4 regions of the Lysinibacillus sp. Ag94 genome follow, and region 1 is predicted to be linked to each of the others. Evidence: riboswitches for the same ligand, from Rfam matches in the RefSeq annotation. Region 1 holds a riboswitch; each other region holds the start of a gene.

Region 1 (4,256 bases):
TTAATGGCTCGTGTTTGAAAACATTACTTGTACCCATTATAAAATATAGCTGTAGATCGTCACGTTTCATGAATGATCACCTCGCAGGAATTTTTCAAGTTTTGATAAGCAAAATGATTTGTAGGACCATGTCCATTACCGATTGATAAATCATGAGTTATAGCTAATTGAATAAATTTTTTAGCTTCTACAATCGCATCTTCTATAGATAGTCCACGACCAAGAAAAGCAGTTAATGCTGCGGAAAACGTACAGCCTGTACCATGCGTGTTTTTCGTTGCAATACGAGTGGACTGCATGGAAAATGACCGACCATCTTGGAAAAATACATAATCAGTAGCATAACGTTTATCCTCTAAATGACCACCTTTAATAATGACGCATTGAATGCCCATTTGTAATAAGACGTTAGCTGCTTCTTTAATATCTGTTAAAGAAGTGATTTTCCTTCCAGAAAGGGTTTCTGCCTCTGGAATGTTCGGTGTGACCACTGTTGCTAAAGGAAGCAAATAACTGCGTAATGCCTCAATTGCTTCTTGCTGTAATAAGCTTTCGCCACCTTTAGCAATCATGACAGGATCTACTATAAGCGGACAATTTATTGCAGTTAAAATCCGTGCGATTGATTGAATAATTTCCGAGGAAAACAGCATTCCAGTTTTTATAGCACTTATTGAAAAATCTTCGACAAGCGCTTGAAGTTGTTTTTCGACAAAACTAACTTCAATTGGTAAAACATCCGATACCCCGAGTGTATTCTGGGCGGTTAAAGCTGTAATAACAGACGTTCCAAATACCTTTAATTCCTGGAATGTTTTTAAATCAGCCTGTATTCCTGCGCCGCCACCGCTATCAGAACCAGCAATTGTCGTTACAATATGCATCATTGTTCACCACCCTTGGAGAGGCGGTGTAGTTCGTTCAAAACTGCAATTTGAAAATCGCCAATAGATGAAGTGGAAGAAGCAGCTTGCTCTGCTACTTTTTTATAAAGAGATAATGTTTCTATTAATTGGTCAAATGCCTTATTTCCTACAAGGTAGGAAGCACAACAAATGGCACTCAATAAGCAACCTGTTCCAGTGACTTCTGTCATTTGTGAATTTCCACCTGTAATCCATTGCTGATGTTCGCCATCAGTAATAAAATCCTTTTCACCGGTCACAATAACAATACAATTGTAAAGCTGAGCTACTTTTTGTGCCTCAACTTCTAAAGAAATTGAACCACTACCACTATCTACGCCTTTTTGTTGCCATTCTATATCGGCTATTGCTGCAAGCTCTCCGACATTACAACGAATAGCAGCAAAATTTATTTCCTTGAGTAATTGTTGTACCGTTTGTTTCCGGTAAGTTGTTGCACCTGCAGCAACAGGATCTAAAACAACGGGAATGCCAAGAGCATTTGCTTTTTTTCCTGCAAGTAACATTGATTCTTTCATTCGCTCATTAAGGGTACCGATATTTATTAATAAGCCTGAGGCAATTGCGACCATTTCTTCAACTTCATGACTGTCATCTGCCATAACTGGTGAAGCGCCTATAGCTAATAAGCCATTTGCTTGGAAATTAGCTACAACATAATTAGTAATGCAATGAATTAATGGATTTTGTTTACGGATAGTATGAAATAACATTTTTAGTCCTCCTTGTTGGATGGACGTAAGCGTGCAAAAAAGGCTCTTTTTCGTGTAGAAAAAAACACGTAAAAGAGCCTTTCATCAGTAAATAGATGTGAATTGCTCCCTACGTCAGTATTAACTAACAGGTTCAAAGGGTCAGGTTTTACCTTCTCAACTCTAATTGAGTCCCCCTGCAATCATGCTTTTAGTTGACCAAAATGTATCATATTATTCATTCGTGTTCAATAGGTTATTTTTTCTTCGCGAAAACAGCACTAATGCTATGTCAAAATTGATAGTACCAATACGTGACTGATGCCATATAGCAGAGCATGATAGTTGTCACGACTTTAATGAATTGGAGTGAATTCCATTGAAAATGATAAAAATTGAGTTTTATAATGAGCGTACAAAAGGGGGCATTTGCCATGAAAAGAGAAGATTTAATCGCACCAGAATGGTATAACATTTCAGATGAAATTGAAAAATATGCACAGGATTCTACTAAAAATGCATTATTAGTTTATAACGAAGATGAGGAAATTCAATACTTAACATATCGAGCTTTACTTGAAAAGGCAAACCAGGCAGCACATGTATTTACAACTCAAGGTTTAAAAAAAGGTGACGTTATTTTGGTTATGGTGCCAAGATCAGTTGAAGCGTATATCGTTTATATTGCTGCCTTAAAGGCAGGCTTAACGATTATACCTAGCTCAGAAATGCTAAGAACGAAGGATATTGAATATCGAATCAATCATGCCAATGCAAAAGGCGTTGTTGCATTTGAACCTTATATTGAACAATTCGATAATGTTGGAAATTTACAAGAAATACAGCAGTTTGTCATTGGTCATGCACAGGAACCTTGGCAGCCATTGCTTGAAAAAATGCAAAATCAACCGACGACTTACATAAGTTCTACACCGACTAAGAGTACAGACATTGCATTTTTAGCTTATACGAGTGGTACAACCGGCAATCCAAAGGCAGCGGTTCATACACATAGCTGGGGTTATGCGCATTTGCGAACTACTGCACCAAATTGGTTAGGTGTACAAGAAGATGACATTGTTTGGGCTACCGCAGCACCAGGTTGGCAAAAATGGATATGGAGTCCGTTCCTTGCTACTTTAGGAAGTGGTGCGACAGCATTTGTTTACAAAGGTCACTTCGATGCGGCAACCTACCTTTCATTGCTTGAGAAATTCAATATTAATATTCTATGTTGCACACCGACAGAATACAGATTTATGGCAGGTCTTGAAAATTTGCAAGACTTCAATTTAAGTACGATACGTCAGGCAGTGTCAGCCGGTGAACCTTTAAATAGTGAAGTGATAAAAGTATTTTCCGACGTCTTCAATGTACAAGTACGAGATGGTTATGGACAAACAGAGAATACACTACTTGTTGGAACAATGGTAGGGATGGAGGCTAGAATGGGCTCAATGGGCAGACCTACCCCAGGTAATACGGTTGAAATTATTAATGATTTTGGAAATCCTACTGTAATTGGAGAAGTAGGAGATATTGCTGTGCACTGTGAATCACCCGCGTTATTTAAGAAATATTTAAACGATCCCGAACGTACAAATTTACAATTTAGGGGTGAATGGTATATTACAGGAGATCGTGCATATAAAGATGAAGATGGCTATTTTTGGTTTGAAGGACGTGGGGATGATGTCATTATTTCGTCTGGGTATACGATAGGTCCATTTGAGGTAGAAGACGCGTTATTGAAGCATTCAGCAGTAAAAGAAACGGCCGTAGTTGCGAGTCCCGATGAAATTCGTGGAAATGTCGTGAAGGCATTTGTTGTGCTGACTGATGGAGTAGTGGGTGATGAAACGCTTATAAAAAAACTACAAAGCCATGTAAAAACTTTAACAGCTCCTTATAAATATCCTCGTGCTATTGAGTTTGTTACTGAGCTACCAAAGACTACATCAGGCAAAATTCGCCGTGTCGAATTACGTGAGCAAGAAAAAATCCAATATAGTAATCATCGTTAATTTCCTAGGAAATAATGTCGAAAATCAAAGTTCCTGCTTTTTTTATGAACTTTGATTTTTTTTTAATAGAAGATAATGTAGTATAGGTTGAATAAGTTGGATTGGTTAAAGCTTTTGCATAGTATTGGTCAGTTACCGAAATTTGGGAATGTTATTTGTTAAAATGTGTAACTTGTTTATAAGTGGATTGGACTAGTTAAAAGTCAACCCCATGTTAAGGTGCTAAGCATATTATTGCAATAAGTATGAAACAAATTTGGATATCAATCGTATAACGTTATGAGGAGGCGGAAAGATATGAATGGTAAAAGGTGGACCGCTTTAATAATTGCAGGTGTATTATTATTGTTTTCATTAGGGATCAACACAATTTTTGCAATTTTTAAATCGAATTTCTTCAGTAATTTTGATAGCTTGGTGGCGGGAAATGATTTAACTGTGATGGAAGAAGTTAAAGAAAGCGGCGATATGGATAAACGTATTGCATACTTAAAGGTTGATGGTACGATTCAAGATGTTGGCTCAAGTACGTTTTGGGAACCAGTTTCTTATGATCATCAATTTTTCTTAGATCAATTAGAAAACATTTTAAATGATAAGACTGTGGAAGGTAT
Region 2 (4,256 bases), 1.6 Mb from region 1:
AGAGAACAGTAAGACGGATAATTGATCCTTTACTTTTGTTTGTTCATGTCCCAGTTGAAATGTGTCCAACATTAAACCGTTAATAAATGATAGGATATATCTCGCAATTGAATCAGTAGATTGTTGAGGTCTAAATTCTCCTTTACGCATACCTTCTTTTAATACTTTTTCTATTGCTTCAGTAGTTCGATTATAGCGTTCAGAAATGTAAGGGAAATTATCTTTATTATTTACGTATTTATATGATAAAAAGAATTCCGCCTTTGCAAAGACCAATGTTTGGTCAATTGCCTCAATATAAATTTGCTGTTCTTCAATCCAGCTTTTTAATTGTGGCCAAAGTAGGCCTTCATCAGATGGCACAAAATATTGAATGTCTTTCTGGTCATCATATTTTAAAACTTCGATAAAAACATGATTAATATTATTGAAATAGCTATACAATGCACCTCTGGATATTCCAGCTTTGTCCATAATATCTTGCATAGTTGTGTGAACAAAACCTTTCTCGATAAACACCTTCTTAGCCGCTTCTATCAGTTCTTTCTCTCGTTCTTTTTTATATTCTTCACTAACTTTTGGAGCCATAAGCCACCTCCTTAATGAGTGACAAAATGCACCTAAAAAACTATACACTATTGTCGTTTATATGTCAGATTATACCGACACTAGTGTATAGTTTCAACCTTTTATATTCATAACATGGGCGATGTCTTAAAAAATTCATATTCTACTATATACGAATGTGATGAGTCAGCATTTAAGAAAGCAATCCGACTAAGTATTTCACAAGTAGAGGAAAAGAAAATAGAACTTGGTATTCAACAATTAGCAGCTTGTATAATCGAAATGTATAAGAAAACTAAAGATTATCCAATATCATTTAAGCCTTATCTTAAAAGAGCGGATAGAATAGACTGACACTCTTATTATTTAGAGAAATATCCCGTAGATGTTAGATATAATAACTACTACGGGGTGTTTATACTACTTTCAATTAAGTTCGTGGCAACCATGACTTTTTCCATCTGAATGAAAATGAATTAGAAATATTAATATTTGGGACTGCTAGAAATCTATATAGTTGCCAAGTATTCGTTATATCTTTTATTAATTCTCTCCGAACAGATAAACCTATTTCAGCTAATCTGTATAATTTCAAAGCATTTTAAACAATCCTGTTTTTTATTTTGCTCAATTAAGAATTCTAACAGTAGAAACATATACTGTTCATTGAATTCATCTAGCTCTAGCAACTTTTGTAAGCAATTATATTTCAAAAGAGAATTAACAAAATTTGTACTTACAACATACTCTTCAAGCGCATGCAATACTCTTTGCTTTAAGCGGAGTCTTATTTGAATAGCCCATGAATATTCTTCCCCCATAGCAATTTAGTTATTGCTGAATTGACGTCTCATATTGATTCTCCCATTCTGTAAATTCATTTTTCCCCCAGCCAAATAAATGGAACCCCTAGTAATCTATTCATAATGATTGACATCTTCATGAATAGTGCTAATATTGGAAATAAATTAAATAAAATAAATAACTTATCCGCTAGGGGTGCCTTTGTAAAGGCTGAGATTGAAGTGTAACTTCGGGACTCTATGAACCTGACCTGGTTAATGCCAGCGTAGGGAAGTGGTATACGGAAATTTGTCCTTTTCATCTCCAGCCACTTTCTTTACCAAAAAGAAAGTGGCTTTTTTGCATCCTACATTTGAAAGGCGGGTAAGTCTTAAAGAGGTGACCCCCATTACTCTATTATCAAAAGCGATTCATCTCATTTCTAATGGAAAAATGCCAATGGAACAACTAAGTGAAATTTTAGCAGACATCCATCCATATGCCGACGCTATCCATTTGCGTGAAAAACAAATGACGGCAAAAGAATTATATGAAGCAGTCAACCTGCTTTCCCGAGTTGGCGTTCCGTTATCCAAAATAATCATTAATGACCGGGTAGACGTTGCCGTTATTACAGGTGTGGAAGGAGTCCAACTAGCCTATCATAGTTTGAATGCATCTATGATTAAAGCCAACTTTCCTCAATTGACGGTTGGCTGTTCCATTCACTCGGTCGAAGAAGGAAAAAAGGTTCAACGCTTGGGAGCCGACTATGTGATATATGGTCATATTTTTTCTACCCAATCAAAGCCAGGATTGGAACCAAGGGGTTTAGAGGAATTAAAAAAGCTTACTGGTTCACTAGATATTCCTGTTATTGCAATCGGCGGTATTGCTCCTGAAAATACTAAACAGGTAATAAACAGCGGGGCCGACGGTATTGCTGTGATGTCAGGCGTTTTAAACGCCGATGATCCTCTATCTGCAATAAAAAGCTATCAAAAAGAAGTTAAAATGGAGATGTGTTGAGTGAAAAATACATTTGATGTTGCCATTATCGGGGGAGGAATTAATGGCTCTTCCATTGCCTATCAACTTTCTAAACTAGGAAAAAAAGTCGTCATTCTTGAAAAAGGAACTTTGGCCAATGAAGCCTCCAGTGCAGCAGCAGGTATGCTGGCAGCACAGGCGGAAATGGAACACGACGGTCCATTTTTCCAGTTGGCATTAAAAAGCCAGGCGATGTTCCCCTCCATCACTAACGAATTACTGACATATACGGGGATCGATATCGAATTTGTGAATAAAGGCATGTTAAAAATTGCAGAAACGGAAGAATTAGCTACAGCGTTAAAAAGTCAGGTATTGTTCCAGCAGAACTGGGATTCCGGCATCCAATGGCTCGATGCAACACAAGTAAGAGAAATGGAACCTGCATTAGCACCAACTGTTGCCGGTGCTATGTTCCTTCCAAATGACGGCCATGTGCAGCCTGCAAAATTATCACTTGCCTTCGCAAAAGCTGCAGAGCATTTTGGTACAGAAATCCGCGAAAATACAGAGGTTCTTTCTTTTATCTATGAAAACGGCGTTGTCAAAGGAGTATACACATCAGCGGGAGCCTTCTATTGTGAACAGGTCGTTGTCGCTACCGGCGCCTGGGCTGCCGATTTAATGAAAAATACGGGAATCAACTTGACCGTTTATCCTGTGAAAGGAGAATGTTTTTCTGTAAAGCCGAATAAGCCGATCGTTCACAGGTCGATTTTTTCAGATAAACGCTGTTATTTTGTTCCTAAGCGAAATGGCGAAATTTACATTGGGGCCACAGTCGTGGAAAATACGTTTGATAAACAAGTAACGGCTGGAGGAATTGCTACCTTGATTGAGCAAGCCGTGAAGCTGATTCCCCAGCTGAAAGATGCCCCGTGGGAACGGGTGTGGGCAGGAATTAGGCCGCAGACAGCTGATGGGATTCCCTATATTGGCGAGCATCCTACTATTAGGGGGCTATTTGTAGCTGCCGGACACTATCGAAACGGAATTCTATTAAGCCCGCTTACTGGCAAACTCACAGCCCAGTTGCTTACAGGTCAAGTGGAAGATGAACAGTTTCTTTCTGCGTTTCGCATTGATCGATCTCAAATATCAGTTAGTTAGGAGGACAAATCTTGGAAGTGATACTAAATGGAGAAAATTTGAAGTTGTCAGAGGAAATTGTGTACGTTTCGGACCTGCTCGAATATTACAAACTGCTAGATAAAGTAGTTGTAATTGAGGTAAATGGAGAGATCCTGAACAAAGTTGATCATCAGGAAACCCTGCTCTCTGACCGAGACCGCATTGAAATTGTACATTTTGTTGGAGGCGGATAATTATGTTAAAAATAGGTCCTTATTCATTTCAATCCCGTTTGCTGCTTGGAACAGGAAAATACCCTAATTTTGATATCCAAAAGCAGGCTGTTGCTGAATCGGATTCAGAAGTCCTGACATTTGCCGTTCGGAGAATGAATATCTTTGAAGCGAACCAGCCAAATTTTTTACAAAAGCTTGATATTAAAAAATATACTTTATTGCCAAATACAGCAGGAGCCAAAAACGCAGTCGAGGCCGTCCGCATTGCAAAGCTAGCGAAAGCATCCGGCCTTTGCGATATGGTTAAAGTAGAGGTTATTGGATGTGACAAAACATTACTTCCTGACCCTATTGAAACGTTAAAAGCAACAGAAGAATTAATAAAGGAAGGGTTTATTGTGCTTCCGTACACATCAGATGATGTTGTTTTAGCCAGAAAGCTGCAGGAATTAGGCTGCCATGCCATAATGCCAGGAGCCTCACCAATCGGTTCCGGACGGGGAATCATTAACCCGCTTAACTTGAGTTTTATCATTGAACAAGCAACGG
Region 3 (4,256 bases), 400 kb from region 1:
ACAAAAACAATTGAACAATATGAAAAACAACTGGAGCCATATGAAAGTTATTTAGAACAGCTACCTAAGTTAAAAGAGCAAGTATCATTACTAGCGCAAGTTGAAAAATACACGAGAGCAGTTGCAACGGTGGAGCAGGATGTAGCTACTGCTAATAGCCATTATCAAGAAAGTAAGCAGGCTCTTCAAAAACTGGAGCAACAATGGATTGCGAGTCAGGCAAGTATTTTAGCACAGCAACTCAAGGACGGAGAGCCTTGTCCAGTGTGTGGTAGTACAACACACCTCGAAACACATCGTGAGCAATTAGAGATGATTGAATTAGCAGAGGTGGAGGCTTTACGAGGAAAGGCTAGTACTGATGAGCGCAAGTTTTTAGAGAAAGAAGCTTTATTGAATTCTACAAAGCATCTTCTACAAGAGGCGCTAGAACAGTTAGAGACGAATGCGATTAATCAATCGAATCAAGCACAAATTGTAGCTTCGTTGCAAAACGTAGAGCAACAAATAACAATCTTAAAAGTAGTGAGCCATCAATTATCTGATGTACGTATGCAACAAAAGGATCATCATGCGCGAATGGAGCAGCTACAAGAAAAGCAAATAAAACTTGAGCAATATTTAATTGAGAAGACGAAGGAATTGATGAAACAACAAGCAGTCGTGGAAGAGCAGCAAAAGCATATTCCAGAAAATCTTACGACGCTACAAGCATTGCAACAGGCCATCGCTCATATAGGATCACAAAAGCTTGCATTACAAACTGCGTGGAATAATAGCCAGCAAAATTTGCAATCTGCCAAGGAAGCCGCACATAATGCTAGAATGACCGCAGAAATAGCGAAACAGGCTTTTCAGGAATTAAAGCTGAAAATGGATGAAAAACGCGAGCAATTTTCAGTGAGTATGAAGGAAGCAGGGTTTGAAAGCTATGATGAATTTGCTGCTGGGAAGCGGAGCGCGTTGCAAATAGAAGCTTTACGGAAATCTTGCCATGAATATGCACTACAAATCCACACATTACAAGTACAAATTACTGAGGGGGAGAAGCATCTTAAAGGGCAAGAGAAGCAAGATTTAACGACCATGGAAGAAAAGTTAGAGATGCTTCGTGTCACATATGAGGAAGCTTTTAAAGTATTGCAACAAATGGAAGGATTTGCAAAGGCTTGTGCAAACTTTATCAAAAAGGTTGAGGAGACCGAACAGGAGATTCATTTACTTGAGAAAGAAGCGGGGCGAGTAAAGGAGCTCTATGCAATGTTAAATGGACAGAATGTGAAAAAGCTGTCTTTTGAGCGTTATATTCAAATCAATTATTTAGATAAAATTACAGAGGCGGCAAATGTTCGACTTTATCATTTATCCAACGGTCAATTTGAGCTACGACGTTCAGATCGTTTAGAAAAGCATGCCAAGCAAAGTGGGCTGGGACTCGATGTGTATGATGCTTATACAGATCAATTACGAGATGTCAAAACATTATCAGGGGGAGAAAAGTTTAATGCGTCTTTAAGTCTTGCCCTTGGGATGGCAGATGTCATTCAAAGCTTTCAAGGTAATATCCGTATTGAAACGATGTTTATTGATGAGGGCTTCGGTTCTCTCGATGAAGAAGCATTAAATAAGGCGATTGATACGCTTATTGACTTACAAGATTCCGGACGTATGATTGGCGTCATTTCTCACGTTGCGGAGTTAAAAGCTACAATGCCTGCTGTGTTGCATGTTGAAAAAGCAATGAACGGTCATAGTCAAACATATTTTGAAGTAAAATAACAAAGAGGCGTATCTCCGTTTGTTGGAAATACGCCTTGTTGTTATTTTTTTTTAGTTACGTTAGGATTTGTTCCTTTTTTTGCAGCGATTACTTTTTTGACAATGGGGATGACGATAGGTGCTAATTTTACAGCGGTTTTAACAACTTTAGATACTTTCACAAAATAACAGCTCCTTAAGTACTATGTGTTCAAGGAGAGGTTAAGATGAAACTTATCGGACCACCCGAACAGCTTGAATAATATTCCAAATAACGACTCCTAATGAAACGAGAATATAAATTGCGAATGAAACAAACCAAATGATAAGAAAATTATTACTATCTGAATTTAGATCAAAATTAGTGTTGAATGATAAAGTTGAGAAAATAAAGACTGCAAAGAAAATTATACCGAATGCGACTGGGATTAAATGTGATATTAGTGCTCGAATAGAGTGCCTCTTTACGTCGCTATCTTTTGTCACAAAGTAAACGACTAATGGCACAATAAAGGGTGCAAATAAAATACTGAGATAACTAAAGGCAGATAATATTTTTTGGTTCTCCATAGTAGTACCTCCTTTTTTAATATTTACGCATGAAAAACGTTAAAGTTTCAAAAAAAATGTGGAAGAGGTTGTAATCATAACAGTGTTTGCGTACAATGAGGTTGTTCAATCAAATTAAGATGTACGACCACAAGGGGAGCTGATGATGTCAGCTGAGACTGGGCACGTAATGCCTTGACTCTTCGAACCTGTAAGTTAACACTTGCGTAGGGATTGTGGATAGAAACCGACACTTTTACGATGTGAGGCTCTGTCCTGGCATCGTTTTTTATCTTTTTAATGTCGGATAGGGACATATTTGCCAACTGATTTCTATTCCTGCTCTTGTATCCTACATCGGAACAAAGGAGAGAATATTTATGGACAATAAAAAACTGTTAATGCTTGTGGAGATTGCAATATTCGCAGCGATTGGCCTTGTGCTCGATCAGGTTTCCTTTAAAGTATGGGCACAAGGCGGCTCTGTTAGTCTAGTGATGGTACCAATAATTTTAATAGCATTCCGCTGGGGCCTTATTCCAGGCATGACAACCGGTTTACTCATTGGTGTAATGCAAACAATGTTTGGTGCTACAATTGTGCATTGGCTACAAGGAATACTTGATTATGGTGTTGCCTTTACAGTAGTTGGCTTAGCGGCCGTTGTACGTCGACCGGTGCTTGAGGCTGCAAAAAATTTAAACAAAAAGAAAATGGCGCTTTATATTATTTCAGGAACTGTATTAGCAGGTTTTTTACGCTATGCAGCACATACCATTGGTGGCGCTGTATTTTTCGCAGAGTATGCAGGCGATCAAAATGCGTGGATTTATTCAATCATCTATAATGGAACATATATGCTACCAGCAACAATTTTAACAGCAATTGCCGGTGTTCTGCTATTTACGGCAGCACCTCAATTAATGCAACGAAAATCATAATGATTAAGCCCTTCACATGAGTGAAGGGTTTTTGTTTTGGCTGTTTTCGAAAAGATTGTTGCTATTCAACGAACGGGCAGGTTAGTTCAATAGTGTTGGTTAACTTGTGTTCAACTACAATAAGAAATTCATATTAAAACATCGGAATTGTGGTTAATTTAAGAACTATTGGAATATAAACCTATTTTGTGTAAACTTAAACATAAGAGGTGAATTCATAAAATGGAGGAATGTAAATAATGCAACCCATACTTTTATTTCGATCTGTCGGAGGATTCGCAAGTGTTATATCTGGTTTATTCTTAGGAATCGGACATTTGATTAACCTATTAGGGGAAGCAGATAATGGAACTGTTTTTGGGCAAAGCTTAGTTTTATTTGGTCACTTAGGTCTTAGCTTTGCTTTTATAGGATTATTTGAAGCGCAGGGTAAAAAAAATGGGCTGTTGGGTAATCTAGGAATGTTGTTGGGTCTGATTGGTACTACTTGTGTAACAGCAGTTGTATTTGTAGAAATAGCAGGTGTTTCTGGGGTGAATGTAAAGCCTATTTTTGATGAAGGCGTTTCAGGCATTATATATTCAGTTGGACCATTGTTTTTCGTTTTAGGTATGATTCTATTTGGAATTTCAGTGATGAAAGAAGGCATTCTTCCTCGTATGGGTGGATTGTGCTTAATAGTAGGAACACTCGTTTTTGCTTTGGCTACTTTGATACCAAATGCCGAAGGAATCATCACTGTCATTGGAGGAGCAATTACAGGTATAGGATTTGTATTGCTAGGAGGATATTTACTTTCGGCTAATGGTAAAAGAGAACTAAACAATCAAACAAAAATGAGCGCGATTGTTTAATAAGCGTCGCTGTTCTTGTTCAACTAACGGGGTGCTTTAGTGAAATAAGGAGTACAAAAATAATCAAACTTTATTAAAAATCTAATACTAAATAAAAAAGGTTAAACTCCATTTTGATTTATATTTTTTAGAATGGAGTTTGTTTAAATTAGCT
Region 4 (4,256 bases), 1.2 Mb from region 1:
AATATTTGGAGTTTTAATATCTTTTAAAGTGACATTTAACCAATTAATATTTCTAGTTAATAAAGGTTTAAAAGTAATTGTATCCCCAATAGTAACGTCATCAATTGTAATGGCCTTCTTCACACGATTCGTTACAATGAGCTTATCTTTAATCGTTACATTTTGAACTTTTACATAATCCGCATTTACAGTTAGACTTCCTTCAATCTGTGCGTCACCACCATCAAAATATACCGCCTTTTTATCAGTGCCAGCTTTCGTTAATGTTAGTTCTGTAACGCTCGTAATTTCGCCATTTTTCACTACTATTGTTGCTTCGGCATTCATCAATGCAGTTTTATTCGATGTGTTAAAGAGGGGCTTCAGCGACTGGCTAATTTTAAATTGGCCATTGGATGTAAGTACTTTCTCTTTAGTGACGTTGTTAATGGTAACAGTTTGCCCCTTTGTTTTGGCTGCAGCTACCTGCCCATTCATTTGAATTGAGTGGTTTAAAGCTGAATTATTTGAAGCGGCATCTGCAGTGGACATTGGCGATACAAGGGTTGCTGTAATAGCAGTTGCCATAAAAGTCGTTAATACTTTATTCTTCATTTTAGTCTCTCCGATCATTGTATTTAATGGATAATATATCATATATTTCTTTGTTTTAGTACATAAAGGGTATATTTTACCATTTATTATACGTAAATGAAATGTAGTCCCTTTTCTTTATCGTTCGTTTTTAAAAATCCTTAATTATTTTAGAAAATTGAAAGTGAAGTGCCAGGTTTTTTTGTACGAAATTGGGTAGTTGGGTGCGGAAATCACGCTCATTTCAAGGGCTATAACGTTCTAAAAGATAACTTTTACCATCTTGTTAAAGATACTGTATTAGATTAGTGTATTTAGGAAAAATGCCTTGATATGAGTGGTGAGTTAGCTTTAAAGTACATTGACCAAGCATAAAAACAGCACTACTATGGGAGAGGGAAGGGGGACAAGCTGATGTATCTCGGTATGATTTTTTTAAAATTGTGGCTCCAATTTTAGTGCTTCTAGTGCTTGGTGCAGTTTTACAAAAGAAATTTCGCTTTAATTTAAAGGCGTTATCTCAACTTATTACATATTGCTTCATGCCAGCAGCAGTTTTTGTGAATATATATGAAACGAGTATAGAGCTGTCTGTGCTTGGGGAAGTTGCGTTATTTATTCTACTTTTTATCGGAAGCCAAATGGTGCTTAGTCATTTTCTTGCAAAGGGACTAGGCTTAGTAAAAACAGAGGCTGCGGTGTTTAAAAATAGTGTTGTCCTAATTAATTCGGGTAACTATGGAATTCCAGTTGCACAAATGATTTTTGTGACTCAGCCGATTGGCGTAGCGATTCAGGTCATTCTCGTTATATTTCAAAATATGACGACCTATACTTACGGCTTGTACAATTTAATTTCTTCAACAAAATCGGGCATGTCTATTGTAAAAGACTTCCTCAAAATGCCCATTATTCATGCACTTATTATTGGTGTTGCAATGAATTATTTTACGATCACTATTCCACAGTTTGTAAGAATTCCGATAGACCATGTGGCGGATGGCTTTATCGCCGTAGCATTAATAACTTTAGGGGCACAACTATCGCAACTTGAAATCAAATCCATGTTCAATAAGATAGTATTCATTAGCTGTTTTACACGACTAGTCATAGGGCCAGCCGTGGCATTGCTAATCATTTTTGCGCTTGGTCTTGATGGTGTCGTGGCACAATCACTTTTTATAGCTAGTTCGTTCCCGACATCGCGAAATAGTTCTAGTCTTGCATTAGAATATGACGTAGAATCGGCAACTGCTGCACAAACAGTTTTATTTTCAACGATTGTGAGCTGTATTACAGTGACGATCGTGATTTATGTAGCGGAACTGCTGTTTACCTAACAGTTGGGTGCCATATAAAAAGATAGGGTGGAAAGCTTTTCAGGAGTTAGGAGCTTTTTTTCTGAATTAAAAGCTAGTGATTTATATTTGTTAAAACAAGATATAAGTTGATTGGAGTGGAGGCTGGGCGACTCCTTGGGGATTAGCGTCACAGATGAGACCCTGCAGCGAAGCGAAGCGGCGGCAACAAAGCGCCCAGCCGGAACGGAAATCAACCACACGTTATGATGATAAGCAAAAAAAACAAATGAAGCTTCCATCTCTTAACAATATCTGCTACACTAGCATCAAACTTAATAGCATTAACTAGGGGAGTCTGATGAGTCAGGCTGAGAGGGAAACGCATAGAGGTTTCTTGACCCTTTGGACCTGATCTGGCTCATACCAGCGTGGGAAAGTTAACCATTATTGCACTCAATGTATTTGCAATAACTATACCTTTACATTCTTAGCCGGATCCAAAATTTTTTGGATTCGGCTTTTGTCTTTATTGGGGTGAGCTAGATTCGGTCCTTGTAAAAATATAAAAGGGAGCGAAGTAGTTATGACAACAGTTAGCGACAAGAATATTACAATTATGTCTAGTTTTGAAGGAAGTAAAAAAGTTTATGTAGAAGGTTCTCGACCAGATATTTTAGTGCCAATGCGTGAAATTGCTCTAAGTCCAACGACAGGAAGCTTTGGGGAGGAGGAAAATGCACCAGTACGTGTTTATGATACGAGCGGCCCGTACACTGATCCTGCGTATAAGGTGGATATTACGAAAGGATTGCCAGCTTTACGTAGTGCATGGATCAAAGAACGAGGTGACGTTGAAGAATACGAAGGTCGTACTATCAAGCCAGAAGATAACGGATTCCGCAAAGCTGATGATCCACGAATGAATGAAAATGTTTTTCCGAATTTATCAAGAAAGCCTTTACGTGCGAAAAAAGGTAGAAATGTAACACAGCTTCACTATGCACGAAAGGGAATTATTACTCCAGAAATGGAATTTGTAGCGATCCGTGAAAATATGGACCCTGAATTTGTGCGCTCAGAGATCGCGGCAGGGCGTGCTATTTTGCCTTCTAATATTAATCACCCTGAGGCTGAGCCAATGATTATCGGACGTAACTTCCACGTGAAAATTAACGCCAACATTGGAAATTCCGCGGTGTCATCTTCTATTGCGGAAGAGGTAGAAAAAATGACGTGGGCTACACGCTGGGGTGCTGATAACATTATGGATTTATCTACTGGTAAGCATATTCATACGACACGTGAATGGATTATTCGTAACGCCGCGGTGCCAGTGGGAACGGTGCCGATTTACCAAGCGCTAGAAAAAGTAAATGGAGTGGCAGAGGATTTAACGTGGGAGGTGTATCGTGACACGTTAATCGAACAGGCTGAGCAAGGTGTTGATTACTTCACGATTCATGCAGGGGTATTGTTACGCTATGTGCCATTAACGGCTAATCGTGTAACAGGCATAGTGTCTCGAGGAGGCTCGATTATGGCGCAGTGGTGTTTATATCACCATCAAGAGAGCTTCTTATATACTCATTTTGAAGAAATCTGCGAAATTATGAAAACCTATGATGTTGCCTTCTCTTTAGGTGATGGTTTACGTCCTGGTTCTATTGCAGATGCGAATGATGAGGCTCAATTTGCGGAGCTAGAAACACTAGGGGAATTAACGAAAATTGCCTGGGAGCATGATGTACAGGTGATGGTAGAAGGACCAGGGCATGTTCCAATGCATCTTATTAAAGAAAATATGGATAAACAGTTAGAGGTGTGTAAGGAAGCTCCTTTCTATACTTTAGGACCGTTGACAACAGATATTGCCCCTGGTTACGACCATATTACATCGGCTATTGGTGCTGCAATGATAGGGTGGTATGGTACGGCAATGCTCTGTTATGTGACGCCAAAAGAGCATCTCGGCCTACCAAATCGTGACGATGTTCGTGTAGGGGTTATTACGTATAAAATTGCTGCACATGCTGCCGATTTAGCGAAAGGGCATCCGGGAGCACAGCAGCGTGACGATGCGCTATCTAAGGCACGATTTGAATTCCGCTGGCGCGATCAATTCAATCTTTCGTTAGATCCAGAGCGTGCAGTTGAATACCATGATGAAACATTGCCTGCAGAAGGGGCAAAGACTGCGCACTTTTGTTCAATGTGTGGACCTAAGTTTTGTAGTATGAGAATCTCACAGGATATTCGTAATTATGCAAAAGAGAATGACTTAAATACGACTGAAGCAATCCACAAAGGTATGAAGGAGAAAGCAGAGGAATTTAAACAGGCTGGCAGTCAAATTTATCAATAATTAGTAAAGCGGGCTTGTGT

Evidence for each region. A riboswitch is a leader RNA that binds a small molecule or an ion and turns the genes downstream of it on or off. The one in region 1 is predicted to bind thiamine pyrophosphate.
Region 2: another riboswitch for thiamine pyrophosphate. It lies ahead of tenI (thiazole tautomerase TenI); the one in region 1 lies ahead of thiM (hydroxyethylthiazole kinase).
Region 3: another riboswitch for thiamine pyrophosphate. It lies ahead of thiT (energy-coupled thiamine transporter ThiT); the one in region 1 lies ahead of thiM (hydroxyethylthiazole kinase).
Region 4: another riboswitch for thiamine pyrophosphate. It lies ahead of thiC (phosphomethylpyrimidine synthase ThiC); the one in region 1 lies ahead of thiM (hydroxyethylthiazole kinase).

The regions. Positions count from the first base shown of each region.
Region 1 is NZ_CP096780.1:3,619,471-3,623,726, reverse strand. It holds gene thiE (thiamine phosphate synthase) at 1-70, opposite strand, end outside; gene thiD (bifunctional hydroxymethylpyrimidine kinase/phosphomethylpyrimidine kinase) at 60-884, opposite strand; gene thiM (hydroxyethylthiazole kinase) at 884-1,639, opposite strand; TPP riboswitch at 1,729-1,827, opposite strand; gene mbcS (acyl-CoA synthetase MbcS) at 2,053-3,642, shown strand; gene sppA (signal peptide peptidase SppA) at 3,940-4,256, shown strand, end outside.
Region 2 is NZ_CP096780.1:2,019,690-2,023,945, reverse strand. It holds gene MY533_RS09210 (TetR/AcrR family transcriptional regulator) at 1-588, opposite strand, end outside; TPP riboswitch at 1,553-1,660, shown strand; gene tenI (thiazole tautomerase TenI) at 1,660-2,379, shown strand; gene thiO (glycine oxidase ThiO) at 2,380-3,510, shown strand; gene thiS (sulfur carrier protein ThiS) at 3,528-3,725, shown strand; gene MY533_RS09190 (thiazole synthase) at 3,728-4,256, shown strand, end outside.
Region 3 is NZ_CP096780.1:4,016,499-4,020,754, reverse strand. It holds gene MY533_RS18980 (SbcC/MukB-like Walker B domain-containing protein) at 1-1,779, shown strand, start outside; gene MY533_RS18975 (magnetosome magnetite crystal formation protein family) at 1,993-2,328, opposite strand; TPP riboswitch at 2,451-2,559, shown strand; gene thiT (energy-coupled thiamine transporter ThiT) at 2,688-3,248, shown strand; gene MY533_RS18965 (hypothetical protein) at 3,488-4,102, shown strand.
Region 4 is NZ_CP096780.1:181,112-185,367, forward strand. It holds gene MY533_RS00845 (S-layer protein) at 1-594, opposite strand, end outside; partial or broken gene MY533_RS00850 (AEC family transporter) at 985-1,913, shown strand; TPP riboswitch at 2,212-2,326, shown strand; gene thiC (phosphomethylpyrimidine synthase ThiC) at 2,458-4,236, shown strand.